Regions from separate parts of the Paenibacillus sp. BT-177 genome, predicted to be linked through region 1. Evidence: riboswitches for the same ligand, from Rfam matches in the RefSeq annotation. Region 1 holds a riboswitch; each other region holds the start of a gene.
What was found. Region 1 has a riboswitch for glycine ahead of OIU26_RS16535 (alanine/glycine:cation symporter family protein). Riboswitches for the same ligand answer to the same signal wherever they lie in the genome.

Region 1 (9,824 bases):
AATTTCTACAAAAAATCGGCAAGTCGTTAATGCTTCCAGTAGCTACTTTACCCGCCGCAGGGATCTTGCAAGGGCTAGCTCTCATTAATTATGAAACGGACATTCCGCTTGGTCCTGGAGTCGGTGGATTTCTGAATCATTATGTCACTCCTTTTCTGAACGAAGGAGCGGGTGCCATCTTCGGCAACCTGGCGCTCATTTTCTCGATCGGTGTTGCCATTGGCCTGGCAGGCGACGCGGTAGCCGCACTTTCGGCAGTCATTGCCTACTTGGTGCTGACCCGTATTTTGGCGGCCGTACCGGGTATATTTGCGTATATTCCAGACGACGTCAAGCTGGACATGGGCGTATTGGGTGGTATTTTTATCGGCGGATGGTCTGCTTACCTGTTCAAAAAATATCACAATATTCAGCTTCCAGATTGGCTTGGCTTTTTTTCGGGCAAACGTTTTGTCCCCATGATTACCGCCTTCACGACCATGATTCTAGCGATTCTGCTCGGCATGATCTGGAGTCCGATACAAGATGGAATTGCAGCCTTCGGCAACTGGATTGTCGGCTTTGGCGGAATCGGCTCAATGGTGTTCATGATTGCCAATCGACTGCTGATCCCGCTCGGTTTGCATCATGTGTTGAACTCGATCGCATGGTTTCAAATTGGTGACTATACCAATGCTGCAGGTGAAGTTGTTCATGGTGATCTGACGCGTTTTTTTGCAGGTGATACATCGGCAGGTATGTTCATGTCCGGCTTCTTCCCCATTATGATGTTCGCTCTGCCGGCAGCGGCTCTCGCATTCATCCATACGGCCAAACCGGAAAAACGTAAAGCTGTCGCTTCCATCTTTATTGGTTCTGCGCTAGCGTCGTTCCTGACCGGAATTACTGAGCCCCTCGAATTTTCGTTTATGTTCATTGCACCATTGCTTTACGGCGTTCATGCTCTGCTGACAGGGCTGAGCGGTCTGGTCGTATACCTATTGGATGTCAAACTTGGCTTTTCTTTTTCAGCAGGTCTCATTGACTATCTTGTCAATATGAAGCTCTCCACTCACCCTTTGCGAATGATCCCGATCGGGCTTGTCTTCGCCTTCGTGTATTATTTTCTATTCCGCTTCATCATTCTCAAATTCAACCTAAAGACTCCCGGGCGTGAAGACGATGTAGATGACAATCTCCTATCTGAGGCTAACGAATCCATACCCCACGGAAAGGCAAGCACCCTATCCGACACTCAGTCCAGTCATGCAGACAAGGTCCTAACCTATCTCGGCGGTTCAGACAACATCCAATGCATTGATGCCTGTATCACACGGCTGCGTCTTGTCGTCAAGGACGACAAAGCGGTTAACGATCAAGCTCTTAAGCAGCTCGGAGCGTCAGGAATTATCAGGCTTGGGAACGGTACCCTACAGGTTATTTTCGGTACTCGATCTGAAGCTCTGAAAGATGAGATACAACAATTGATGTCATGAAGCTAATCCCCTTTGCCTTAAGCACGTGCGATCTTCCTATAACAGACGCACGTGCTTTTTTTTATGGATAAACGTTTCAAATTTTTTGTTTTTGGTTAAGGCAATGCACATAAATGGGTAACAGCTTCATATGATGGAGCTAAACCATTTACAACTTGTTCAGCAGGCAGATTATTCAGACAGCAAGGAGGGAAATGATGTGAAGACAGTACAATGGAAATGGCTGATATTATGTCTTGCTTTTCTCACTATGATTAGTGGTTGTAGTGGGTCCCTATCCTCTAAAGGTCAATCATCTGAAGCTAATTTGTCAAACAGCAAAAAGATAACGCTTACATTGTGGTACTGGAACCGTTCTATTGACGATGAATTGCTCGTCCAAGCCGAAAAACAGTTTCCCAACATTGAATTAAAAACTCAAAAAATAGGCGGTGACTTTAAAGCCAAGCTGAAGACAACGCTCGCAGCTCGTTCCGGTGAACCGGACATCGTAGCTCTGAACGACTGGATGGTGGAGCTATTCCCGAGTGCGGATCGTTTTTATGATCTAAAGGAACTCGGAGCAGACCGACTGAAGGATCAATATTTGGAATGGAAATGGAATCAGGGCATCACTCCTGATGGTAAAATGATTGCATTTCCCATGGATACTGGGCCTACCGCCCTCTTCTATCGTAGCGACCTGTTTGAACAGGCAGGCTTGCCTAGTGATCCTGAGCAGGTCAGTGCCTCGATCCGCACATGGGATGATTATATGGCAGCCGGAGAACAACTTCGGCAGAAATTCGGAAGCCATTCATTTTTGGCCGATAATATTGTAAACGTTTACAATCAGGTGCTCGCTCAACATACGAACCTGTACTTCAAGCCGGACGGAAGTTATATCGGCAATCAATCTCCTGATATCCGCCTGGGCTGGAAAACCGCTGTGGATTTCCACAGGAAGCATCTACTCGCCAATGCAGATGGCTGGACTCCTGAATGGAATGCTTCGGTCAATAACGGCAAAATCGCCTCGTTCGTAGGGGCAATCTGGATGAAGCAAGTTCTCACAGAAGCCGCACCGGATACAGCGGGCAAATGGAGAGTCGCCCGGGCTCCTGGAGGAGACGGCAATCTGGGAGGGTCTTTCATCTCTATCCTCAAATCCAGCCAACACCCCAAAGAAGCCTTTGAAGTTCTGACCTGGCTGCAAAACCCGGAACACCAACTGGAAGCCTACCATAAAATCGGCCTGTTCCCATCCACTCCCGGCGTCTATGACGATCCAGTCATGGAGACACCCGAGCCTTTCTTTGGTGGTCAGGCCACTGGCCTCATTTTTGCTGCCTCCGCACGTCATGTGAAAAATAGCTATTTCGGCGAGCGCTATCCTGTCATCCATGGCATTGTGACCCGTCGTCTTGCCAATGTGGCCAAACAAAATGCCGATCCCGACTCATTATGGACGGAAACAATGCAACGAATTGAACGGGAATTACAGCGGTAAAAATACAATTCAAAAAAGGCGTGTGGACAATATGCTGAGAGAAATCTGGAAGCACCGGGCCGTTTATGCTGCGATCTCGCCATTTTATCTGCTGTTTGCCATCTTTGGCTTGTTTCCGATTGGTTTTTCATTGTACCTGGCGTTTCACAAATGGGACGGGATCGGAGACATGACCTATAACGGTTGGGGTAACTTTCGTTACCTTGTGACAGACACCGAATTTTGGCAGGCTGTAGGCAATACGTTTGTGATCTGGGTGTATGCCACGATTCCAATGCTACTGCTAGCCCTTATTGTTGCCTTTCTGCTTTATGCCCCTTTTGTGAAATTGCGCACCTTATGGCGAGTTGGATTCTTCCTGCCCAATGTGACGTCTATTGTTGCTGTTGCCATCATCTTCGGCGCCTTATTTGCCAACAATTTTGGATTTCTCAACTATCTTCTGCAGCTTTTGGGGCTACCTATGATCCAATGGCTCAATGTGCCGTGGGGTATCCAAATCGCCATTTCTTCCATGGTCGTCTGGAGATGGATGGGCTACAACGCCATCATCTATCTGGCTGGACTCCAGAGTATTCCGCATGTGCTGTATGAGGCCGCCAAAATAGACGGCGCAACCGGAGCACAGGCTTTTTTCCGCATCACCATTCCCATGTTGCGTCCAGTGATTTTGTTTACGGTCATTACGTCCACCATCGGCGGTATGCAGCTCTTCACTGAGCCACAGGTTCTGGTCGGTAATGATGGCGGTTCCGGGGCAAGTGGCATGACCATCGTTTTATACCTGTACCGCGAGTCGTTCATCAACAACTATTTTGGATATGGTGCTGCCGTCGGATGGGGTATGTTTCTCATCATTGCCGTATTCTCCATCATCAATTGGAAACTCGTTCAAGGTAAAAAATAACGATGGAAGGAGCGTCACAACATGATGCAGACACGTGCAAAATCCATTGTTCTATATGCCGGGCTGTTGGTGGGGATCATCCTGTCGATGTTTCCGTTTTACTGGCTGATCGTCATGGCGACCCGTACAACCTCAGACATCTATCGTTTTCCGCCACAATTGTGGTTCGGTAGCCACTTCCTGGATAACATAACGAGAGTATTGCAGCAGATTGATTTTGCTGGAGCTTTTTTTAATACCCTTTTTGTAGCCAGTTCTGTTACCGTATTGGTGCTGTTTTTTGATTCACTGGCTGGTTTTGCATTCGCCAAGTTTGATTTTCCGGGCAAAAAGGGGCTATTCGTCATACTGCTTGCAACAATGATGGTCCCTTCACAACTTTCGCTCGTCCCTTCCTTTGTCATGATGGCTTCCTTTGGATGGGTAGGTACGTTCAAAGCGCTCATCATCCCAGGTATGGTAAATGCTTTCGGCATTTTCTGGATCCGCCAGTATGCAGAAGAATCCATTCCCAAAGAGCTGCTGGATGCGGGGCGTATGGACGGGTGCAGCTTTTTTCGGCTGTACTGGAATGTAGCACTACCGATTTTAAGACCTGCGTTCGCTTTTCTCGGCGCATTTACCTTTATAGGAGCTTGGAATGATTACTTATGGCCGTTAATCGTTTTAACGGATGAGCGCAAATTCACCCTCCAGATTGCATTGTCGCAGTTGAACGGGATTTACAATACGGATTATGCGATGGTCATTGCTGGCACCCTGCTGGCTGTACTTCCTCTTATTATTTTGTTTCTTTTTATCAGCCGCCAATTTATTTCCGATCTTGCCGCTGGAGCGATCAAAGATTAGCCTTCACTTGATTCCCCTTATTCTTTTCATGTATAATTGTTAATCGTCATTTCAAATAGCTTACATGGCCAAGTCAGATATTAACGAGCTAGTCAAGATAAGAGATTACAATTTGAACATGAACTATGAACTGAGGGGAACCTTCCAGATGAACAAATTCACATATTATAATCCCACCAAATTAATTTTTGGAGAAAATCAAATTGAACAATTGCAGCAAGAGCTGTTGAATTACGGCAAAAACATTTTGCTGGTATATGGAGGCGGAAGTGTCAAGCGAAATGGTTTGTATGAACAGGTATTAAACGCGTTAGAGCCTCTGTACCTCAACATTCATGAATTGGCGGGCGTTGAACCCAATCCGCGCTTGTCTACCGTTAAGAGGGGCATCGAGATTTGCCGAAATGAAAAAATAGACTTCCTGCTTGCAGTTGGCGGCGGAAGCGTTATTGATTGCACCAAAGCCATCGCAGCAGGGGCTGAATATGACGGCGATGTGTGGGATATTATCAACAAAAAACATATGCCAACCCAGGCTTTGCCCTTCGGTTCCATCCTTACACTCGCCGCCACGGGTTCGGAAATGAATCCGGATTCTGTCATCACCAGCTGGGAAACGAACGAGAAATACGTGTGGGGCAGCGCGGTGACGCATCCTAAATTCTCCATCTTGGACCCGAAAAACACCTTTTCTGTGCCACGTGATCAGACGGTTTATGGCATGGTGGATATGATGAGCCACGTCTTTGAACAGTACTTTCACAATGTTAAAAATACACCGCTGCAAGATCGTATGTGCTTTTCCGTGCTGCAAACCGTGATTGAGGCGGCACCTAAGCTGCTGGTGGATTTGCACAACTATGAGCATCGCGAAACGATATTATATGCTGGGACGATTGCCCTGAACGGTACGCTGCAAATGGGCTACTTCGGGGATTGGGCTTCGCATACCATTGAACATGCACTATCTGCTGTATATGATATTCCTCATGCTGGCGGTCTAGCGATTCTGTTTCCCAACTGGATGAGACATACAGTGGATCAGGATGCTGCACGCATGAAGCGGCTGATGCTCAGTATGTTCGACTTGGACACTGTAGGTAAAACTGACAGAGAAATTGCCTTGGAAGGTATTGACCGTCTAAGTGCGTTCTGGACAAGTCTTGGTGCCCCTTCTACCCTGGCCGATTACAACATTAATGATGAACAATTGGAAAACATCGCAAGCATTGCGGCCCGTGAAATGGAGCACGGAGGTTTCGGTAATTATCAAAAGCTGAAACAGGAAGATATTTTAGCTATTTTGCGTGCATCGTTATAACAATTAAAAGGGAGTGTCCTCAAGCCTGTGATGGCTGAGAGCACTCCCTTTTATTATTTATGAATTGATCGTTTGTCCTTTTTCTTCTACTTGAATAGCCGCCCCTACATTGGCACCTGCAAGAATGCCCTTTTTCTTATTAGGGTACAAAGAGTTCATATAGGTTCGGGTTTCTGCAACGACAATGCCTGACAAGCCGAGCAGTGCAATCAGGTTCGGAAAAGCCATCATTGCGTTAAAAATATCTGCCAGCAGCCAAATCGCATCCAATTTAATGAACGCGCCCCCGCCAACCAGTACAATGAACAAATAACGATAAGGCTTGATCCACTTGACCCCAAGCAAATATTCAACACAGCGTTCTCCGTAATAGTTCCAGCCGAGCATGGTGGTGAATGCGAACATAATCAGGATGATGGTGAGCAGTTCTGCTCCCAGCGGAAATGCACTGGAAAATGCTTGCTGAGTCATCAAGCCTGCATCGGTAGGCCCGCTCCACACCCCGCTAACCAGTAACGTCAACCCGGTCATCACACAAATAACCATCGTATCAATAAATACGCCTGTCATGGAAATCAGCCCTTGTTCTGCAGGCCATTTGGTTTTGGCAGCTGCGGCTGCAATCGGTGCGCTCCCCAATCCAGCTTCGTTGGCAAAAATACCTCTGGCTACCCCACTGCGCATGGCCAGCATAATCGTAGCTCCTGCAAATCCGCCGGTTGCCGATGTAGTTGAAAATGCCGAATGAAGCACAAGCGCAATTGCGGCAGGAAGTTGGTCAGCAAATCGAATCAGTACAATGATACAAATTAATACATACAGGCCTGTTTTAAAAGGAACGACCTTCGTCGATACCTTGGCAATGCTTTTGAGTCCACCAATGGTCACAAGACCTGTAAGGACAGCAATTGTCAGCGCCGTTACAATCGGCGGAACGCCAAAACTGTTTTCAGTCGAAGATACAATCGCCTTGACCTGAGGGAATGTTCCAATTCCGAACAACGCTACCAGCATCCCTGAAAAAGCAAACAGCATCGCCAACGGTTTAAAACGGCGTCCCAGGCCTTTTTCAATATAATACATCGGGCCGCCGGAAAATTGTCCATTCCGATCCTTCACCCGGTATTTTACCGCAAGTACACCTTCCGCATATTTCGTCGCCATCCCAAAGAAGGCTGCAACGACCATCCAGAACAAGGCACCCGGCCCGCCCAGCTTAATGGCTGTCGCTACACCGACAATACTTCCTGTACCGACGGTAGCCGCCAATGCCGTACTCAAAGCCGCAAAACTACTTACATCCCCGCTACCTTCATTCGGGGCCTTACCGATGAGCTTGATCGCGAGGGGCAGGCGGAATACCTGCAACATTTTTAGACGTATGGTCAGCCATAACCCCGTTCCCATAACAAGGATGATGAGAGGCGCCCCCCATATCCAACTGCTAATCGTTTCTAACACATGTACCAAATTCATTTCAACCCGCTCCTCCAGCATAGTAGAAAACAAAAAAGAGTCAAATCTGTTGATTCGACTCCTGGAGAGGTTAAAGGCACGAAAAAATACAACCATCTTGTGCAGGATTTCACCTCTAAAAGCTTATAAAAAGCCTAGGGCTATCCCTGTCACAGGTTATTCGCGTCTCTGTCCTTTTGCCTGAGAGTTTAAGCAGATGTGATCTGCGGTGCACCTTCGGCGCCCAATTAAGGGTCTCTCCAGAGTTCTGTCCGTTTACGGTCCCTGCTCGTTGCTGTAAATCAGCCTAAGCACCTGAGAGTTTTGCCCCTTCGGTTGGAACTTTCATTCCATCTCCCGCAAACATCAACCAGACATATGAAATTTTTATTCATTATACAGAAAAATTTCAGCTTATTACAAGTGAAAAATTTGTGAAGCCCTCGGAAAGAATCAATAGAGTGTCTATACAAAAAGCGGGTACAGCAGATTGCATCCTGAGGATTTTCTCTGCTGTACCCGCCAAAACGATATGGAATTATAATTCTTCACCGTTGGTTGCTATCACATTTTTATACCAGTTAAATGAGTCCTTTTTGGAGCGTTGAAGCGTTCCGTTACCGTCATCATCCAGATCAACGTAAATAAATCCGTAGCGCTTGGACATTTCGGACGTAGACATGCTCACAAGGTCGATAGGTCCCCAGCTGGTGTAACCAATCAGATCAACACCGTCAGCAATCGCTTCCTTCATTTGGGCAATATGCTGACGCAAGTAATCAATGCGATACGTGTCATGCACAGAGCCGTCTTCTTCTACCTTATCATACGCACCCAGGCCATTTTCCACGATGAACAGTGGCTTTTGATAGCGATCATAAAACGTATTCAGTGTAACACGCAGGCCGATCGGATCGATCTGCCATCCCCAGTCGGAGGACTGCAAATACGGATTTTTCACACCGCCTATCAGGTTCCCTGCTGCCTTTTCGCCTTCTGGCCCTGCCGATACGGTCAAGGTCATATAGTAACTAAATGAGATAAAATCGACCGTGTTATTTTTCAAAATTTCGGCATCGCCGGGTTCTGTCTGGATCACAATATTATTTTCTTCAAAATAGCGGTTCATATAGTTGGGATATTCCCCACTAGCATGCACATCCGTAAAGAACAGGTTCATTTGATTTTCATGCTGTGCTTTCAGGATATCTTCTGGGTTACACGTATGTGGGTAGCTTTCAATGCGGGCCAGCATACAGCCGATCTGAGCGCCCGGAATGATCTCATGTCCCCGTTTGGTCGCCAATGCACTTGCTACAAATTGATGGTGCAATGCTTGATATATCGCTTGTTGCTTGTTTTCTACACGGTCAATAACCACACCGCCGCCTGTAAACGGGCTCATAGTCATGACATTAATTTCGTTAAAGGTCAGCCAGTATTTTACTTTATCCTTATAGCGTGTAAATACCGTTTCGGCATATTTTACGTAATGATCCACGACTTCGCGTCCCAACCAGCCATTATATTTCTGTGTCAAACCTAGCGGTGTTTCATAATGCGACAGTGTTACCAAAGGCTCAATACCATACTTGCGCAGCTCATCGAATACATTGTCGTAGAATTGCAATCCTGCTTCATTCGGCTCGGCATCATATCCATTCGGGAAAATCCGCGACCAGTGGATGGACATCCGGAATACTTTAAAGCCCATTTCTGCAAACAAGGCAATATCTTCTTTGTAGTGGTGGTAAAAGTCCACACCTTCACGCTTTGGAAAACGGGCGTTTACCTTCCCTGCCAAGATGTCCTCCAGTCGTTCGGACGAAATTTCTATAGCATGATCGTTCTTACGTTCTGATTTAGGTACATAGGCTATCATGTCTGCGCTGGACAGACCTTTTCCATCTACGTCAAAAGCACCTTCCAATTGGTTGGCTGCAGTTGCCCCGCCCCAGAGGAAGTTTTTCGGGAATCCTTTTAGCGTCTTCGTCATGGTATGAAAACCTCTTTCCTTAATTTAATGTTTTCACTTTAGTCAGTAACCCGTCAGGTGCTGCAATGCGAATCCATAACTAACGGTAACCGTTCTCCTTTGAAATGCATCGACAGATGCTTTAAAATAGACGTAATGCCCTCATAAGCATCCTAATTGTTGTAACGCGTTTCATGTCAAGTATTTTTTTCTTAGGTGAGGAGAAGCATCATGTCGAATCTTGATCAAATTGCAAAACTGGCGGGCTTTTCCAAAGCTACGGTATCCAGAGTGTTAAATCAGTCCCCCCATGTAAGCCACGAAACCAGAACTAAAATTTTGAAAATCATGCA
Region 2 (9,824 bases), on a different contig from region 1:
GTAATTACCGTGAAATATGCAGGTAAAATGACGAAGGTACAGGTAACTGTCCAGTAATCTGTAATCAATTGAAAAGAAAAGGAGCAAGCATGCGTCTAGGGACGACATGCTTGCTCTTTTTTTAAGGACGAATTCTCTTTCCCTTAATGTGTGGGAGAGATATTCGTTTTGTTTTGTAGAGGAAAAGTAGTTGGTTTAGAGCTTAGAAGCTACGACTTATCTTTCTTGGCCAGTGTGTTGCGTGTAAGGGATTCGGTCAAACGCTTGCCAGTCGGTGTCTGGGCCAAGCCGCCTTTGGCGGTCTCGCGGTGCTTTGACGGCATTGCGCTGCCGACTTCAAGCATCACGTCAATGACTTCGTCAGACGGAATGGCGCTGCGCACACCCGCCAAAGCCATATCCGCTGCGGCAAGTGCGGTCACGGCTCCCAGCCCGTTGCGCACGATACACGGAATCTCGACGAGTCCGGCGACGGGGTCGCATATCAGGCCGAGCGTGTTCTTGAGCGCTAGGCCTACGGCGTGAACGGCCTGCTCAGGTGTGCCACCGCGTAGCTCGACCATAGCGCCAGCGGCCATCCCGATGGCTGAACCAATCTCAGCCTGACAGCCTCCCTCCGCGCCGGAAATGAAGGAATTGTTGGCGATGACGTAGCCAATGGCTCCGGCTGCGAACAAGCCGTGCACCATATGCTCATCATCCCAGCCGAACCGCTCCTGCGCACTAATGAACACACCGGGGATGACTCCGCATGAACCTGCAGTGGGCGTGGCGACAATGCGCCCCATGGACGCATTAACCTCCGACACGGAGAGCGCATAAGCCATGGCGAGCGCGGAGGCATCGCCGGAGCAGGTTTCCCCTGTCCGCAGATATTCGGCTAAGCGCTTGCCGTCGCCGCCCGTTAATCCACTGCGGGATACGGTGTCTTGCGTCTGACCACGATGAACGGCCTCCTTCATGACTTCATAATAATCAGACATTTGGCGGAAAATTTCTTCTTCCGTTGTATTCGTCTCTTGTACCTGCTCTTGAATCATCAGGCGGCCAATCGTGGTGGATTCCTCCGCGCATATAGCGCTGATTTCATGCAGATGGCTAAATCGCATCAGATTCAGCTCCTTTTTTCAAATTAATCGTTTTAATTTCGTACATATGTGGTAAGGATCGTAGTTTTGCGATTAATTCAGCCGTAGGAGGACTGTCCGTTTCGATGGCTGTAAGTGCTTCTCCATCCCGACCTTTGCGATCCACGTGCATATAGGCAATGTTAATGTCAGCAGCGCCGAGCGCTGAAGTCACCGCACCTAATGTACCGGGCTTATCCGAGTGAAGAAGCACCAACGTAGACAGCTCTCCGGTCAGGTTGACTCGGAATTCGTTGAGCTGCTGGACATGGATGCTGCCACCGCCGATGGAGGAACCCAGCAGTGTACGCTGATCCTCACCCTTCCACAGCTCAAAACGGACGGTGTTCGGATGGGGGGCGGGTAGTCCGCTGACGGCAAATTCCACGGTCATCCCGGCCTGCTCCGCCCATTGCTCGGCATCTGGAATTCGGTGGTCGTCTGTATCGTAATTGAGCAGTCCTGCGATGAGCGCTAGGTCTGTACCGTGTCCTTTGTATGTGTCGGCGAAAGAGCCGTACAGTGTCATGCGGGCACGGTCAGGCTGCGTCCCGAGCCAGTGACGGGCAACGCGTGCAAGCCGCACCGCGCCTGCAGTGTGTGAACTGGAAGGTCCGGTCATGGCCGGACCGATAATGGAAAATACATCTTTGAAACGCATGGTGTGGCCCCCTGTATGTTCTAGTACCATAGTATATGGTATTTCCGCGTTTTTGCGCGGCTATGACGGTTCCTAATGCTGACGTACAATGTGAGCGCAAAAAAGGACAGGATAAGGAAGTTTCCCTTATCTCTGTCCTCGTTACCTGAGAGTTTCGTGCGGTGTCCTTACCGCCTTACCCCTTGGGTGGCTTGCGCTCTCTCCAGAGTTGCGTCAGATGACGATACATGGACCTGAGAGATTATCCGCCAGCCGGGTGTTGGCGTCTTGCTCCTTCGGTGCCGCCAGCGTGTAAGCCCCTGGACAGACTCTCCCGTCATCTTCATTCGCGTATACCGTTCTACATATCTTTCTTAGCGTAATGTATGCCGTGCTCGGTGTCAATCGCAGGGTTCAATTTTTACATAAACAGGCGAGTTTCCAATAAAAAAGATTAAAATTTACATAATTATGGATGAAATCAGGAAGGAATTAGAAGATTGATAGCTAATCTGATAGAGGACAAGCACATTTATGGAATTATAGGAGGGATATTGACGTATGGTAAAAGGCTTGCGGTTCACAGGTTCACGCTTGAAAGGGGTGCTGCATCTGGCAGCGATCGTATCGCTGCTGATCGGGATCTTCGTTCCATTCGGTCAGGTCAAAGCGGAGGGAGCACTGACAGTAGCCGAGGCACTCCAGCGCCAAGGCAGTGGAGGCACAGTGACGGTGGAAGGTTACATCGTCGGACATGCTACCGGATCGAAAACGGCTAATTTTTCTTCTCCGTTTGCGAATGATTTTAACGTACTGATTGCCGACCAGGCCAATGAACGTAGCACGTCTAATCTATTGGATGTACAGCTGACATCAGCGTACAGAGGGCAATTTGGGCTAACAGGCCATCCTGAGCTGATTGGCAGCAAAATCCGTGTGACGGGTACACTTGGCACCTACAATAATTTTGGTGGAGTGAAAAGTCCAAGCACTGTTGAACTGGTGAACGGAAGCGAGCCGGGGGAACCAGGTGAACCTGGCGAACCTGAACCTGGAAACCCGGGTCAACCCGGTACTACACTGCCGGATGGCAACGGCAAAAAGGTGCTGTTCGATAATACGCACGCACAGACGGCTGGGGCAGCAGATTGGGTCATTGAAGGCGCCTTCTCCGACTTTGCCAATGGATTGCGTAATGTAGGTTTTACAGTGGACCAACTGAACCGTCCCATTCCTTTTACTTATGGAGAACAGGCCATAACCTATGATAAGCTGCGCCAATATGATGTGTTCATCATCGGTGAAGCGAATGTTGCTTTTAAGGCATCCGAGCAGGCTGCCCTGCTGCAATATGTGAATAACGGGGGAAGTGTTTTCTTCATCTCCGACCACTATAATGCGGACCGTAACAAAAACCGTTGGGATTCCTCTGAGGTTATGAATGGCTACCGTCGTGGAGCCTATACTAATCCGGCCAAAGGGATGACTACAGAAGAAGCAGCATCACCGGCGATGCAGGGGTTAACTAGCTCCGATTGGCTGGCGACCAACTTTGGTGTTCGTTTCCGTTACAATGCGCTTGGCGACGTGAATGCTACGGACATTGTAGCCGCAGATCAATCCTTCGGCATTACCAAGGGTGTACGCTCGATTGCCATGCATGCGGGATCTACGCTGGCTATTATTGATCCTACCAAAGCCAAAGGAATTGCCTATATCCCTACAGGTACGAAAAAATGGGGTAATGCTGTAGACCATGGTGTCTATAACGGTGGAGGCCGTGCGGAAGGGCCTTATGCTGCGATCTCCAAGGTGGGTCAAGGCAAGGCAGCATTTATCGGTGATTCTTCCCCTGTAGAAGATGCTACACCGAAATATGCGCGTGAAGAAAACGGACAGTCGAAAAAGACATATGATGGTTTCAAGGAAGTGGACGATGCCACCTTCCTGGTGCAAACGGTCCAGTGGCTTGCGTGGAAGCAGGACTACACCAAATTATCCGATGTGGCAGGTTTAACGCTGGATCAACCGACGAAGCTTCTGCCGTTTGAGGAGCCTGCGGCTTCCACAGAACCGCAACCCGAGCCTTGGTCTGCTCCAGCAGCAGGCTACAAATGGTACGATCCAAAAACGTTCAAGTCGGGCTCTTATGGAGCGGCTTCGTAATAAACGTAAAGAATTCAGTGTGAGCGGTTGGGTGCTAGTTTGCCGTTTGATCCTCTGTAGGGGATCAAACGGCTTTTTTGTGATGAAAATTAACCTGTGGTTGGTTATTTGATTACATTTTGTGCCAGGAAAGTCGCGCTACTGCTGGATCATTGATTTTTTAAATGATGTTGATAGCATAATCTTAATTGATATATCCATATACTGGTGATAGGATGTATTCAAATTATTCCGACAAAAACGGTATGTAATGTTCATGAGAGGTTTTAAACATCAAACATGGTGAGAATAAGCGGGACAAGACCATGGAGAATGGAGGAAGCGCGCATTGAATATCAAACCTGTGTTGGAGATTAAGGGATTATCCGTATCTTTTCGCATCAAGGATCAATATCACCCCGCAGTCGACCATCTGGATCTGACGGTCAATCCCAATGAAGTGCTGGCTGTAGTCGGAGAATCCGGTTGTGGCAAAAGCGCGCTGGCACTTTCGATCCCACAACTGCATGACATGGAGCGAACACGTGTCGAAGGAAAGGTTCTTTTTAAAGGCACGGATCTGATCCGTCTCTCCTCAGGGCAAATGAATAAAATCCGCGGAGCGGGCATTGGCATGATCTTTCAGGACCCGCTGACAGCACTTAACCCGTTAATGTGCATTGGTAAGCAGATCGAGGAAAATCTCGATTATCATACGTCCCTATCTACGAAGCAAAAAAGGGAACGTGTACTGGAGCTACTGGAAAGCGTGGATATACCCAACCCCGTACGTGTGTATGAACAGTATCCGCATGAACTTTCAGGAGGGATGCGCCAGCGTGTGATGATCGCGATTGCCATAGCTTGCCGACCCTCTCTTATTATTGCAGATGAGCCGACGACTGCGCTCGATGTAACCATTCAATCGCAAATTCTTGACTTGCTCAAACAGCTTCAACAGGAGACCGGAAGCGGAATTATTCTGATTACGCACGATCTTGGCGTTGTGGCCGAAGTAGCCGACCGTGTGGTGGTCATGTATGCCGGAGAAATCGTGGAGAGCGCTGATGTTTTTGAATTATTTCGGCATCCACAGCATCCGTATACGCGTTCCTTGCTAGCCTCCATGCCGGGATCGCATACCAAGGGAGAACCGCTGCATGTCATCGGTGGTATTGTTCCCTCCTTGCAAGATATTCCTCGCAATAGCTGTCGCTTTGCTTCGCGTATTCCTTGGATTCAGCAGAGAATGCATGAAGACCATCCCCGATTAAGTGAAATTTCTCCCGGCCATTGGGTCCGCTGTACATGTTACCAACATTTTCATTTTGAAGATGAGACAAAGGGAGAGGCTGCTCATGGCACTACTAGAGATAAATGATTTGAAGGTTCATTATCCGGTGCGCGGCGGTTTTTTCCAGCGTGTCGTTGATCAGGTAAAAGCAGTGGATGGCGTGTCGATCAGCATAGAGGCAGGCCAAACATACGGGCTAGTAGGAGAATCCGGCTGTGGAAAGACGACGACAGGAAGAACGATTATCGGCCTGAATAAGCTGACGAGCGGACAGATTCTTTTTAATGGCAAGGATCTTACGGCTCTGAGTCGTAATAACCGCCATCCGCTGCGTAGAGACATTCAGATGATTTTTCAGGACCCCTATTCTTCGCTTAACCCGCGCAAGCGCATATTGGATGTCATTGCTGAACCACTGCGAAACTTTGAAAGGCTGAGTAATGAGGAAGAACGGCGGAAAGTACAGATGCTGCTGGAAAAGGTTGGCTTGAACGCTGATGCGGCCTACAAATATCCGCATGAATTTTCCGGGGGACAGCGGCAAAGGATCGGGATTGCGCGTGCGCTGACATTAAACCCAAAACTGATTATTGCAGATGAGCCCGTATCAGCGCTTGACGTTTCTGTGCAGGCACAGGTGCTTAATTTTATGAAGGATGTGCAGCGGGAGTTCAAATTGACGTATTTGTTCATTAGTCATGACCTGGGGATTATCCGCCATATGTGCGACCAAATCGGCATCATGTACCGAGGTCGCTTAGTGGAACAGGGGAGCGAGCAAGATATTTATGAGCGTCCACAGCATTTGTATACCCAGCGGCTTATTGCCACCATTCCCAGTATCGATCCTGCGAAACGGCTGGATAATGCTCAAAAAAGGCAAAAGCTTTTATCCTCTTACAAGTCAGAGCTGCCCAAACATCTAGACGCGAGTGGAAAGCCGTTTGCACTAAAGTCAGTAAGTTCATCCCATCAAGTCGCGCTACCATAAGGGGGGACAGAATATGTGGAAATTTACAATGCGCCGGCTGCTGGTTATGATCCCTCAACTTTTTGCACTGAGTGTGCTTATATTTTTCCTAGCTAAGGCTATGCCAGGGGATGCCCTGACAGGGCTCATCACTTCAACTCCCAATCTAAATCCGGCTGCACTGGAAGAACAGCGGCAAAGACTGGGATTGAATGACCCGGTGTGGGTGCAGTATGGGAACTGGCTCGTCCAGCTTGCTCATGGGGATCTGGGCAAATCTTATGTACATAAAATTAGCGTTACCGATTTGATTGGCAGTCGTTTGGGGAACACGTTCTTTCTGGGTGTTGTGATTCTGGTTCTAACGTATCTGATCGCCATTCCGCTGGGAGTACTCAGCGGTCGTTATCAGCATAGTCTGCTGGATAAAACCGTGGTCGGGTATACCTATCTCAGCTTTGCGACACCTCTATTTATACTCGCATTGCTGTTGTTGTACGTGTTTGGGTTCAGGCTTGGCTGGTTTCCAACCAGCGGCAGTGTGGATGTAGGTGTAGAGCCGGGGACATGGTCATATTACGTGAATAAGTCATATCACCTCATTCTACCGGCGGTTACAGGCGCATTACTCAGTACAACGGCTACGATTCAGTATTTGCGCAATGAGGTCATTGACACACGTCTGAAGGATTTTGTGAAAACGGCGCGTTCCAAGGGGGTACCCGAAGGAAAGATCTATTCCCGTCATATTTTCAAAAACTCTTTATTACCCATTGCTGCTTTCTTGGGCTACGATCTGACGGGTGTGATTGCGGGCAACGTTTTCCTAGAATCTATTTTTGGTTATCCGGGGTTGGGCCAGCTATTTCTTCAGTCCATCACCCAACGGGACTTTTCAGTTGTGAACGCACTGGTCATGATCTCCGGCTTCTTGGCACTATTAGGGACCCTTTTATCTGATGTCATCCTAAGCAAGGTCGATCCCCGCATCGAATTGAATAGAGAACAAGTCTAGAGAAAAGGAGGGATTATGGTGTCTATGCAGGTGAAGGAAGTCTTCTCGCCGGAAATCATTCGTAAATCACCGTCTAGCTGGTCTGTACTGCGTCGTGAACTCGTACGTGACAAAATGGCCTTGATTTCCATTGGATTTGTGGCTCTGTTCTTGATTTTTATATATGCCTCTGTCCTGTTTGTCAATCAGGATGTAGTCACGACGGTCGATTTGGGTGCGATCCGCGAAGCTCCCGGTTCAGTGCATTGGCTGGGTACGGACCGAGCGGGCAGGGATATATTCGGCCAGCTGGTCATTGGGGCCCGCAATTCCTTTACCATTGGCTTTACGATTACTTTGTTATCCGCCGCCATCGGCTTGACGCTGGGCTTACTGGCTGGGTTTTATGGAGGACTGGTTGATAACATCATCATGCGAATCATTGATTTTATCCTGGTGCTTCCATTCTTGATGCTGGTTATCGTATTTGTCAGCATTGTGCCCAAAAGCGGCATAGGTTCCTTTATTTTTATTATGACTGCCTTTTTATGGATTGGAAAAGCGCGCCTGATCCGGGCCAAGGTGCTGTCTGAGCGGGAACTGGACTACGTGCAGGCTTCCAAAACCCTTGGCACACCCAATTGGAAGATCATCTGGTTGGGTGTGCTGCCCAATCTCAGCTCTGTTGTGATTGTTAATCTGACGCTCAGTCTTGCGGGAAATATCGGGATCGAGACCGGGCTTTCCTATCTCGGCTTTGGCTTGCCGGAATCTACTCCGAGCTTGGGGACACTGGTGAGTTATGCGAATGACCCGGATGTATTGCAGAACAACTGGTGGATGTGGTTGCCTGCCTCACTGCTTATATTGGTGCTAATGCTGGCAATCAACTTTATCGGTCAGGCACTCAAACGTGCCACGGATGCCAAACAACGATTGGGTTAAACCGAAATTCAAGGATAAGGACAACAACAAGGAGGGGATTACAATGGTTAAACGCTGGAAAAAAGGAATTCTGCCTGTTCTATCTGCCATTTTGGTGCTTTCTTTGGCTGCATGCAGCGGCTCGCCTTCCGCTTCGAATGGAGCAAAATCGTCTGACGGTACAGGTGGATCAGGGGCCGACAGCAAGCAGGTGAATGCGACTGCGCTGGCAAAGGCGGTCAAGAACGATAACCCCCCGATTAAGGGCGGCATCATCAATTATGCACTTGTGTCCGATACCCCTTTTGAAGGTATTCTGAATCCTGTATTTTATGATGGAAATCCGGATTTTGAAGTCTTCCAGTTTTTCTACCCTTCCCTGTTTTCGATTGATTCCAATCTGAATATTGACGATAAAGGAGCGGCGACGATTTTCTTTTCCGCAGACAATAAGGCAGTGACTGTCAAAATTGATCCCAAACTGAACTGGACAGATGGTAATCCCGTAACGGCAGAGGACTATGCTTTTTCCTATGAAGTGATTGGCCACAAAGACTATGAAGGTCCACGTTATGATAGTTTTATGACCAACATTGTAGGTATGGAAGATTATCACGCCGGCAAGGCCAAAACCATTTCTGGCATCAAGGTGCTGAATGAGAAAGAGGTTACCATTCATTTTAAGGAACCTAATCCTTCGGTAAAGTCGGGACTTTGGTCCACACCACTGGAGAAGAGGGTATTCCAGAACATTCCCGTAAAGGATATGGCTGGATCTGACCCTGTCCGCAAACATCCGATTGGCTATGGGCCATTCAAAATTAAATCTATGGTCACAGGTGAATCTGTGGAATTCGTCAAAAATGAAGATTATTTCCGCGGTGCGCCCAAGTTGGATGGCCTTCATCTGAAGGTTGTGAATCCGAATGTCATTACTGAGGCGTTGAAAAGCGGAGAAATCGACTGGGCCAGCTATCCAACCACCCGTTACAATGAGGCCAGTAATCCGAAAAATGTACAGTTTCTCGGTCAGGAGGAATTATCTTATAGCTATGTAGGCTTTAAGCTGGGCAAATTTGATCAGGCCAAGAGTCTAAATATTATGGACCCGAACGCCAAGCTGGCGAACAAGTCATTGCGTCAGGCCCTTGGCTATGCGCTGAATAATGAGCAGGTTGGCAAGCAGCTCTATCATGGGCTTCGGACTCCTGCGACATCCCTGATCCCGCCCGCCTTCAAGGGATACCATGATGTGAATGCGAAGGGCATTGCGTATGATCCAGACAAGGCGAAAAAGCTGCTGGACGAGGCAGGATATGTGGATACCAATGGAGATGGATACCGTGAAGACCCTAAGGGCAAGGAACTGGTGCTCCATTATGCAGCAATGAGCGGGGATGCGACGGCCGAATCGCTGGCTAAGTTTTATTTGCAAAATTGGAAGGATGTCGGGCTTCATGTCGAACTGGTGGACGGTCGTCTGCTTGAGTTCAATTCTTTCTATGACCGTGTGCAGAAGGATGACCCGGGCATTGATATTTTTGGCGGCGCATGGAGTACAGGTACAGATGTAAACCCTAGTGGGCTGTATGGACGCGGAGCCAGCTTTAACTACTCGCGTTTTACCAGTGAAGAGAATGATAAGCTGTTACAGGAAGGGGTGTCTGTGAAAGCCTTTGACGACAATTATCGTAAAGATATATACAATCAGTGGCAGGCGTATATGAGCG
Region 3 (9,824 bases), on a different contig from region 1:
CTTGGTACGTCGCTCGCCACGTGCTTCGTGGTACGAGCGGATCATCATCAGCCCGGTCCATTCGCCATGGGCGCCAGCAGCGGGCTGAAGCGTGACGGCATCCATGCCGGTCAACGCAGCCAGATCATTTTGGAGCGTATGCAGCAGCTCCATAGCCCCCTGGATGCTATCCTCCGGCTGATATGGGTGAATTTTAGCAAAGCCTGCGTAACGGGCAACATCCTCATTCACCTTCGGATTGTATTTCATCGTACACGAGCCAAGCGGATAAAATCCGTTGTCGACGCCGAAATTGCGCTGGGACAGGGCGGTATAATGGCGAATAACATCTACTTCGTATACCTCGGGTAATGCCGCAGGTTGGCTGCGCAGCGCATAATCCGGCAAAAGCTCTGCCACCGGGCGACGGGGAACGTCGCAATCGGGAAGGGAATAAGCGATGCGACCCGGACGGCTCAATTCAAAAATGAGCGTTTGATCGTGTTCCTTTAACAGTTCTTGTTTCTGATCCTGTCCGGTGTGTGTCATAGCAATCCCCCCAAGGTGTGTACAAATTGGTCAATCTCTTCTTTGGTTCTTTGCTCCGTCACGGCAATCAGCATGTGACCAGCAAGTTCCTCATAGTCCCGGCCCAAATCGTAGCCAGCGATAAATCCGGCAGCTAGCAGCTCGGCCTGGAGTTTGCTCATATCTGTACCCTCAGGCAGTTTAAGGGCAAACTCATTAAAGGTTGGTGCATTAAACGAGGTAGATACACCTTTCAAGCTCAGCAATTGCTCTAACGCATAACGGCTTTTATGCAAATTTAGCTCGGCTACTTCCTTGATCCCCTGTCTACCCATGACAGACAAATATACAGATGCAGATAAAGCGAGCAACGCTTGATTGGAGCAAATGTTAGACGTGGCCTTTTCGCGGCGGATATGCTGTTCCCGCGCTTGTAAGGTCAGCACGAAGCCGCGTTTGCCGTTACGGTCTGTGGTTTGGCCTACGATACGCCCAGGGATACGGCGCATATGCGCCTGGGAAACGGCGAAGTAACCGCAGGTCGGACCGCCGAGGGAGGACGAGATCCCAAGTGGCTGCGCGTCTCCTACAACAATATCCGCGCCTTGCTTACCAGGGGTCTCTAGCAAGCCTAGTGCCAGTGGATTGGCACTAACAACCATAAGCCCTTGATGCGCATGGATGAGGTCAGCCATCGGCTTCAGATTTTCCACGGCTCCGAAAAAGTTGGGATTTTGGATCAAAACAGCCGCCGTCTGTTCCGATACGGCCGTGGCTAGTACATCGACATCCGTTACGCCATCCGAACAGCCGATTTCCACAATGTCCAAATCCAATCCGCGTGCATAGGCTGCCAATACCTGACGTGCCTCTGGATGGACAGACCTTGATACGATAAGCTGTTTACGACGCGTGGCGGAAGCGGCCAATGAGCCCGCTTCCGCCAGAGCTGTAGCCCCATCGTACATGCTGGCATTAGCTACCGCCATACCTGTCAATTCGCAAATATACGACTGGAATTCAAAAATGGCTTGCAGCTCGCCCTGGCTTACTTCCGGCTGATAGGGGGTGTAGGCTGTGTAAAATTCGGAACGTGAGGTGATGTGTTGGATAACGGATGGAATATGATGATCATAAATACCTGCACCAAGAAAGCTGGCATGTGTATCTGTATTGGCGTTTCGTCCGGCCAGCTCGGTCATGTGGCGGGTTAAGGCTCTTTCGTCGAGCCGAGAGGAAAGAGGGAGTTCCCCTTGGTATCGAATAGCCTCTGGAATGTCACTGAATAAATCATCAATGGATGATACGCCCACCACACGCAGCATTTCGGTTTGGTCTTGTTCGGTCATGGGGAGATAGCGATGCTGCTTCATAGGTTCTGGCTCCTTTCGAAAAGCAAAATTTAGATAGTAAATTAGCTAATACATAGTCGTAATTGGAAAATCCAGAATTTTATTTCTGACATGATCGCTTTTTTAGAATGAAGAGGATTAAGATCAGCGTAGCCGTTTATAAAAGGGGGCTGGGACCACTTCCGCACGCAGGCGTTTACCACGAATTTCGACCTCCAGCGGTGTCGATAGGGTGCTAAAACGACTGTCCACCAGGGCCAGCCCCAGATTACGCTTCAAGGTGGGCGATTGAGTACCCGTTGTGACCTCACCGATGTGTTGACCTTCAGCGAACACCGGATAATGAGCGCGCGGGATACCGCGGTCAATCATTTCCAGCCCGATCAACTTGCGAGGAATTCCTTGTTCTTTTTGACGTTGCAGTGCTTCCCTGCCGATAAAATCTCCTTTGTTCAACTTGACGAAGAAACCTAAACCAGCCTCAAGCGGTGAAATTGTGGCAGATAACTCCTGTCCGTACAACGGTAGCCGTGCCTCGAAGCGCAGCGTATCGCGAGCACCAAGTCCAGCGGGAATCAGTCCATACGATTCACCGCAACGAAGCAAACCATCCCACACGGCGGGTGCTTCCTCAGCAGAGATATAAAATTCAAAACCGTCTTCGCCGGTATATCCAGTTCGCGAGACAAGTGCTTTTGCTCCGAACAATTGCACGTTCTCATGGAATCGGAAAGATGCCAGATTCGTAATATCTGTATCTGTCACGGCTGCGGTAATACGTGCTGCTTCCGGTCCTTGTAATGCCAGCAATGCTATCGCATCAGACACATTCTCCAGATGAACCGATGCTGGTACGTGGCGTATGAGCCAATCCCAATCTTTGTCGATGTTGGAGGCATTCACAACGAGCATGTAGCGCTCTGGTCCTTTGCAATATACAAGCAAGTCATCCACTACGCCTCCATCGGGGTAACACAGGAGTGAATATTGTGCTTGGCCCGGTTCCAAATGGCTGACATCATTTGTGGTTACCTGTTGCAAAAAAGCCTCAGCTTCTTTGCCTTCAACCAAGAACTCGCCCATATGCGATACATCGAATAAACCTGCACGTTGTCGGACGGCCTCATGCTCCTTTTGAATGCCGCTAAACTGAACGGGGAGTTCCCACCCGCCAAAGTCAATACAACGAACCCCGGGCTGCGTCCCGTAGGACGAATATAGTGGTGTTCTTCGCAAATTAGACATTTTTCCACTCCTATCCAGTGTAATCGGCTAAACAAAAAAGACAGGCTAAAAGAAACGTATAGACGGCAGTCCATACTCTTCTTTCAGCTCTGTCCTTGATACCAGAAAGTTACCCCGGTGTGAACCAGGTTTCCCCTTGGGTGATCCGCTCTTTTCACGGATGCTCTCCAGAGATGCGTCCGGCAGAGGTCCTTTTGCCTGAGAGATTCACCTGCAATGCAAGTTTACTCCTTCGGCGCTACCTTTTGGATCAACGGTATGTTACCCGGTTTTGCAGATAACAACTTGATCCGATTCGCGTGCCCAACTGTCTCACAAACGACAACAGCGATGCGAATATTTTTGGTAGTCTCTCCCTCCGCGTTCATCCGCGTTTGCAGTTGTCGAGGTATTTTCAAAAGCAATTACTATAACCCATTAATACGCAAATCCATTCAAAATGTCAATAAAAATGTCATATAAAACAATATGAAAAACATTTATTGTATAAATAAGGATATGTAAGCGTTTGTTACAAGTTATCATTTTTTATAGACTGCGCTATATTAGTTGGTATGGAGTATTTTTGTTAGTATTATTGACATGGATGTTCTTGTTGTCATAATCTTAACTTGTCTAATACAGGTGATCAAAAGCATTTTATTCATGTGGAAGTGAGGCGAAGCAGGATGAGTGAAGTGAAACAGCAACTTTGGTATACAGACGAACATGAGTGGGTTCAGCGCACAGTGGATGGGACGTTGCGGATCGGCATTACAGACTTTGCACAGCATCAATTGGGTGATATTGTTTTTGTGGAATTACCTGGGGCGGGAACAACGATTGGACAGGGGACGGAGATTGGTACAATTGAATCGGTGAAGACCGTATCCGATCTTTTTGCTCCGGTGACGGGAACCGTTTTGAAAGTAAATGAAGCTCTGGAAAGTACACCTGAGCTGGTGAATGAATCACCCTATGAAGAGGGTTGGATGATCGAAGTAGAGATGGGCAATGATGTCGAGAAAGCTCTGAGCAAGCTGCTGTCTGCGGATCAGTACGAGCAGTTGATTTCGGATGAACAATAATGAGCAATATAAGATGGAATATTAGCGCTTTATTCTAAATTTTTATATGGATATTGAATTGAATAAAAGCATCGTTAGTCCGCTCGTTTTGTGTATAAAATAGTCGCTATGATCTGACATGGCGGCTATTTTTTTGTTGTCTTTTAGAAGACGTAATTACGTCAATTTATTAGATTTAGAGGTGAGCTCCTCTATATAAGGTGCAGATTTACAGCACTGTTTTTTCGACTAATTTCTATTGTTATCGGTCATATTAAGAAGAATTATGCAGGTATAATACGTTGTCCGTTATTTTAAATTTAAATGTTGTCATCAACGTTCATGACGAAAGTACGTTTTCATTTCGTTGATGAAGAGAGCGCTGTCATTTAGTATGAATTTTAAGAAAAGGTAGTGATGCTAGTTACTCACAAGGAGGATATGAATATGAGCACAGTGGACACAAAGTCCAGTTCAAGCGGTGGCGCTCGTGTCGCCGTACAGCGTTTTGGCCGTTTTCTCAGCGGTATGGTTATGCCCAATATGGGAGCCTTTATTGCGTGGGGATTAATTACAGCACTTTTTATTCCGACCGGGTGGTTCCCGAATGAGGGGTTTGCACAACTGGTTGACCCGATGAAAAATTATTTGCTGCCGCTGTTGATCGGTTACACGGGAGGCACAATGATTCACGGACAGCGTGGAGGTGTGATCGGTGCCATTATGACGATGGGTGTCATTGTGGGGGCCGATATCCCGATGTTCCTGGGTGCGATGGTAGCTGGTCCGCTGGCTGCATGGATATTGAAGAAGTTCGATAAGGCCATTGAGGGCAAAGTCAAATCAGGTTTTGAAATGCTGGTCAATAATTTCTCGGCTGGGATTATCGGTGCCATTCTAGCACTACTAGCGCATGTGGCGATCGGCCCGGTCGTGCAAACCATCAGTCAAGTGTTGTCGACAGGGGTACAGTTCCTCGTGAACGCAGGGCTACTACCGCTTGTCAATCTCATTATTGAGCCCGGAAAAGTATTATTTCTCAACAACGCACTGAATCATGGAGTATTGAGTCCGATTGCGCTGGAGGAAGCTGCAAGAACAGGAAAATCCGTTTTGTTCATGCTTGAATCCAATCCTGGCCCGGGACTCGGTATTTTGCTGGCCTATTGCCTGTTCGGTAAAGGCTCTGCGAAGTCGTCTGCTCCTGGTGCAGTCATTATTCATTTTTTCGGCGGGATTCATGAAATTTATTTCCCTTATATTTTGATGAAGCCGATTCTGATTCTCGCTGCTATAGCAGGGGGTGTTGTGGGAACCTTCTGTTTTATGTTGACAGGTGCCGGACTGGTTGCTGCTCCTTCACCAGGCAGTATCATTGCTTACTTCCTGATGACACCCAAAGGCGGATATTTGCCGATGCTGAGCGGAGTAATCGCAGCTGCGGTCGTATCCTTTGCGGTTGCCGCAGTATTACTCAAAACTGGTAAGCAAAAGGAAGAGGGGCTGGAGGAAGCTGCATCCCGTCTGAAAGATATGAAAAATCAAAGCAAGGGTGCAAGTGCTAACGCCACTGTAATGGAAGATAACCGCGCATCCGATCGTGCTGCCGAGATTGCCGCAGATCGAACGCTTAAGGATAAATCCGAGGTGAATAAAATTGTCTTTTCCTGTGATGCAGGTATGGGTTCAAGCGCCATGGGAGCCTCAATTTTGCGCAAAAAAATGAAACAGGCGGGCGTGGGCGTTACGGTAACGAATACGGCAATCAGTGAAATTCCACAGGATGCGGATATTGTCATTACACAAAAAACGTTGACAGACCGGGCTAAAACGGTAGCCCCGAATGCTGAGCACATTTCCATTGACAATTTCCTGAAGAGCCCTGAATACGAAGCGCTGGTTGAACGGCTGAAATCCGATTCTTAATCCCCATAAAGTCAGGCCGGCTGTATACAGTTTGTATTTCCTGCTGGAAGGGATGAGAGCTTGGGAAGGAACGGTATGCGCTTATGAATATTACGAAACGACAATCTGACATCGTAGAGTATCTTTTGGAGCAGCCCCAAGAGGTTACGGCCGGGGAAATTGCTGAGAAGATCAATGTCAGCACAAGGACGGTTCATCGGGAACTTGGCGCAGTTGAATGTTGGTTGGCGGCTCATGAGGTAAAGCTGGAGAAAAAATCAGGGATCGGTATTTTTGTGGATGCCGACCCGATTCAGCTTGCAAGTCTGCGGGAGCAATTGCTGCATACGAAGTCAGACGAATACTCGGCTGAGGAGAGAAAAATTGTAGTTCTGTGCATGCTGCTGGATACACAGGAGCCGATCAAGCTGCTGGCGCTAGCATCGGATTTGAAAGTCACAGTAACTACGGTCAGTCATGATCTGGACGAATTACAAGGCTGGATCGAAGATCGAGGGCTCATGCTTGTGCGCAGACGGGGATACGGTGTCGAGATTACAGGACGGGAGATAGACAAAAGACGGGCGATTTCTGAGCTTGCTCTCGAATATTTGGATGAATCGGATCTGTTTTCCGGAGAGGAGCTTCGTCCCGTAACACGTGTCACAGAAAAATTGCTGGAGATGATTGGCAGAGAGAACCTGCTAACCGTGGAGAATGCCCTCTGGCAGCCTCATGATCAATGGCTGAAAAACATGGTGGAAAGCAAATATATGGAACTGCTGATTCAAATTTGCGTTTCTCTGGCACGTCTGCGCCTTGGGTACGTTGTGGATCATCGTCTCTCGTATTCGAAAACAGATTCAGAGGATAATATCATGCTGCGCACAGCTATGGTGGAGCGCATATGCGCAGAGTTGTCAGCGGCGCTGGATATTGAATTTCCAGAACCGGAACGATGTTATTTCGGGTTGCTGTTCCGTGATGCTGAGGATCATTCCACCCGCTTGCTGCCACTGGATGATCTTGTACTGCTGGAGTCGGTTCATGAGTTGATTCGTCGTGTAGAGGCAGAGACAGGCACACCATTAGCAGAGGATCGTGTCCTGCGTGAAGGGCTAATTGCCCATATGGCTCCAGTATTCAAACGTTTGAGGGAAGGGAGAGCGATCCGCAACCCTCTCCTTCAGCAAATCCGCAAGGATTACGGCAGCTTGTTCGACTCGGTCAAAAAGGCTGCGGCGGATATGACAGAAATGGAAGTACCAGATGAAGAGATCGGATTTCTGGTCATGCATTTTGGCGCTTCGTTGGAGCGGCTGCGACAATTGCAGCGGGAGGTTCGAGCAATCGTAGTCTGCACGAGCGGAATTGGGTCCTCCAGACTTCTGGCAACAAGACTGGCCAAGGAGCTGCCACAGATCAAAATCGTGGATAGGGCCTCATGGTACGAGGCAACGCGGATTCCCAAGGAGGATTATGATCTGATCATTTCGACAGTGGAGCTGCCGCTTGAGCCGGATCGGTATCTCAAAATCAGCCCGCTGCTGACGCAAGAGGAGAGTGAGCGCCTGCGTCATTTCATTCAGCATATTACACTCAATCAACTCAGTGATCATCGTCAGGAACAGGCTGTTCTGCCCGGCCAGGGCATGGAGTGGCTTACTGGTCTACGGAAAAGTCTTGAGGAGATTGTGCACATTGTACAGCAATTTCAAGTGTATCCACTGGAAAATCAAGGGATGGATATGCCAGCTACCATAGAGGCTATATGCATATTGGAGGCAGGGCGGGGAAATGTCACAGAGCCTTCTGTTGTTGCTGAACAACTTATGGAAAGAGAGCGCCAAGGTAGTCAGGTGATTGCTGATACCTCCGTTGCTTTAATTCATACACGCAGTCCCTATATTCGCCAGCCTTCGCTGACCTTGTATAGGCTGGCTGAGCCGCTGTTGGCGGATGTAGACGAACAAGTAGAATGCGTTCTGCTGATGTTGGGACCTCGTGAGTTACCGAAAGAAAGCTTGGAGGTATTGAGCGAGATTAGTGCATTACTGCTGCAGGAAGACATGATTACACTACTGGAACACGGTAGCAGAGATCAGATTGCCAATTATATATCGACTGAGCTGGCTGAATTTTTTCACAGTAAATTAGGGACAGGGAGGAACCTACCGTGAGTATTATGACGATAGACAAAATAAAAATGAACGCAACCGCCAAAGACAAATATGAGGCGATTCGTATGGCAGGACAAATCCTGCTGGATGCAGGACATATTACAACTGAGTACATTGACAAGATGCTTGAACGCGAGGAGATTGTATCCACCTATATCGGGAACGGGCTGGCTATTCCACATGGTACCAAGGAATCTAAGACACTTGTTCAATCCACTGGCATCTCCATCGTTCAGTTCCCGCAAGGCGTAGATTTCGGGGAAGAAAAAGCATACATGGTGATCGGCATTGCAGCCCAAGGCGGCGATCATATGGAGATTTTGACAAGTATCGCTGTGGTATGTGCGGAGGAAGAAAACATGGACAAACTTCGCAACGCGGTGATCCCACAGGAAATTATAGATCTGTTCGAAAGTGAGCTGGAGCTATGAGAGCCGTCCACTTTGGAGCAGGAAATATCGGTCGCGGCTTTATTGGGCTGATTCTGTCGCGTGCAGGCTATGAGGTTGTTTTTTCAGATGTCAACGAGACACTTGTATCTGAGTTACGACGCCGCAAGCAATATACTGTTGAATTGGCGAATGATACGAAGGATACGGAGACAGTAACGAATGTAACCGCGATTGACGGCAGAGATGCATCCGCTGTAGCGGATGCAGTAAGCCATGCTGATCTGGTAACGACCGCAGTCGGGGTTAGCATCCTCAGGCATATTGCAGCAGGTATTGCCGAGGGGATAGCACGGCGGGTAGAGCGTGGAGCAGGCCCGCTGCATGTGATTGCTTGCGAAAATGCAATTGGAGGCAGCGCCCAACTGAAAGAGCATGTTTTTGCGCTACTCGATGAGGCGACTCGTGCCAAGGCAGAGGCTTCAGTATATTTCCCCAATGCTGCTGTAGACCGGATTGTGCCGATCCAGCATCATGAGGATCCATTGCATGTGCAGGTAGAGCCTTTTTACGAGTGGGTGGTGGATCGCTCGCAGATGGCAGCTGACCATGAAGAAATCGAAGGCATTCTTTACGTGCAGGATCTGGAGCCTTACATTGAACGCAAGTTGTTTACGGTGAATACGGGGCATTGCGTGGCGGCCTATATTGGTTATACCGCAGGTTATGCCACGATCCAGGAGGCCATGAAGGATACCAAGGTGGTAGATTCAATCCAAGGGGCGCTGGAGGAAACAGGAGCGGTGCTTGTAAAGCGATTCGGCTTGAATCAAGGGGAGCATAAGAAGTACATCTCTAAGATTCTGGATCGCTTCCGCAATCCTAATCTGACAGACGAGGTTACTCGGGTCGGACGTTCACCGCTTCGCAAGCTGTCTCCCAATGACCGTCTTGTACGTCCCGCGCTGCAAGCGCAGGAGTATGGTATCCCGACCGATCATCTGGCGTTAGGAATGGCTGCTGCCTGTAAATTTGATATTACGGAAGATCCCGAAGCGGTTGAACTTCAGCAGGTGATTCGCAGCCAAGGGGTGAGTGTAGCGCTGACACGTTATACGTCCATACCTGCAGATGACCCGTTACATCGGCAGGTATTGGAGCAATATGATATTATAAGTTCATAAAACAACGCAATAACAC

Region 2: linked by a shared signal. The riboswitch ahead of sdaAB (L-serine ammonia-lyase, iron-sulfur-dependent subunit beta) and the one ahead of OIU26_RS16535 (alanine/glycine:cation symporter family protein) in region 1 are both predicted to bind glycine.
Region 3: linked by a shared signal. The riboswitch ahead of gcvT (glycine cleavage system aminomethyltransferase GcvT) and the one ahead of OIU26_RS16535 (alanine/glycine:cation symporter family protein) in region 1 are both predicted to bind glycine.

The regions. Positions count from the first base shown of each region.
Region 1 covers NZ_JAOYTP010000005.1:56,680-66,503, forward strand. Annotated here, with positions in the region: gene OIU26_RS16510 (PTS transporter subunit EIIC) at 1-1,475, shown strand, start outside; gene OIU26_RS16515 (ABC transporter substrate-binding protein) at 1,675-2,964, shown strand; gene OIU26_RS16520 (carbohydrate ABC transporter permease) at 2,996-3,871, shown strand; gene OIU26_RS16525 (carbohydrate ABC transporter permease) at 3,893-4,720, shown strand; gene OIU26_RS16530 (iron-containing alcohol dehydrogenase) at 4,869-6,041, shown strand; gene OIU26_RS16535 (alanine/glycine:cation symporter family protein) at 6,099-7,517, opposite strand; glycine riboswitch at 7,676-7,770, opposite strand; glycine riboswitch at 7,782-7,866, opposite strand; gene OIU26_RS16540 (glycoside hydrolase family 1 protein) at 8,035-9,492, opposite strand; gene OIU26_RS16545 (LacI family DNA-binding transcriptional regulator) at 9,703-9,824, shown strand, end outside.
Region 2 covers NZ_JAOYTP010000011.1:14,650-24,473, forward strand. Annotated here, with positions in the region: gene OIU26_RS22620 (Ig-like domain-containing protein) at 1-57, shown strand, start outside; gene sdaAA (L-serine ammonia-lyase, iron-sulfur-dependent, subunit alpha) at 210-1,109, opposite strand; gene sdaAB (L-serine ammonia-lyase, iron-sulfur-dependent subunit beta) at 1,099-1,788, opposite strand; glycine riboswitch at 2,000-2,114, opposite strand; gene OIU26_RS22635 (ThuA domain-containing protein) at 2,329-3,933, shown strand; gene OIU26_RS22640 (ABC transporter ATP-binding protein) at 4,262-5,293, shown strand; gene OIU26_RS22645 (ATP-binding cassette domain-containing protein) at 5,271-6,197, shown strand; gene opp4B (oligopeptide ABC transporter permease) at 6,211-7,191, shown strand; gene OIU26_RS22655 (ABC transporter permease) at 7,216-8,115, shown strand; gene opp4A (oligopeptide ABC transporter substrate-binding protein) at 8,159-9,824, shown strand, end outside.
Region 3 covers NZ_JAOYTP010000001.1:1,222,491-1,232,314, reverse strand. Annotated here, with positions in the region: gene gcvPB (aminomethyl-transferring glycine dehydrogenase subunit GcvPB) at 1-528, opposite strand, end outside; gene gcvPA (aminomethyl-transferring glycine dehydrogenase subunit GcvPA) at 525-1,880, opposite strand; gene gcvT (glycine cleavage system aminomethyltransferase GcvT) at 2,004-3,104, opposite strand; glycine riboswitch at 3,184-3,280, opposite strand; glycine riboswitch at 3,281-3,380, opposite strand; gene gcvH (glycine cleavage system protein GcvH) at 3,773-4,171, shown strand; gene OIU26_RS05615 (PTS mannitol transporter subunit IICB) at 4,598-6,076, shown strand; gene OIU26_RS05610 (BglG family transcription antiterminator) at 6,160-8,235, shown strand; gene OIU26_RS05605 (PTS sugar transporter subunit IIA) at 8,232-8,666, shown strand; gene OIU26_RS05600 (mannitol-1-phosphate 5-dehydrogenase) at 8,663-9,808, shown strand.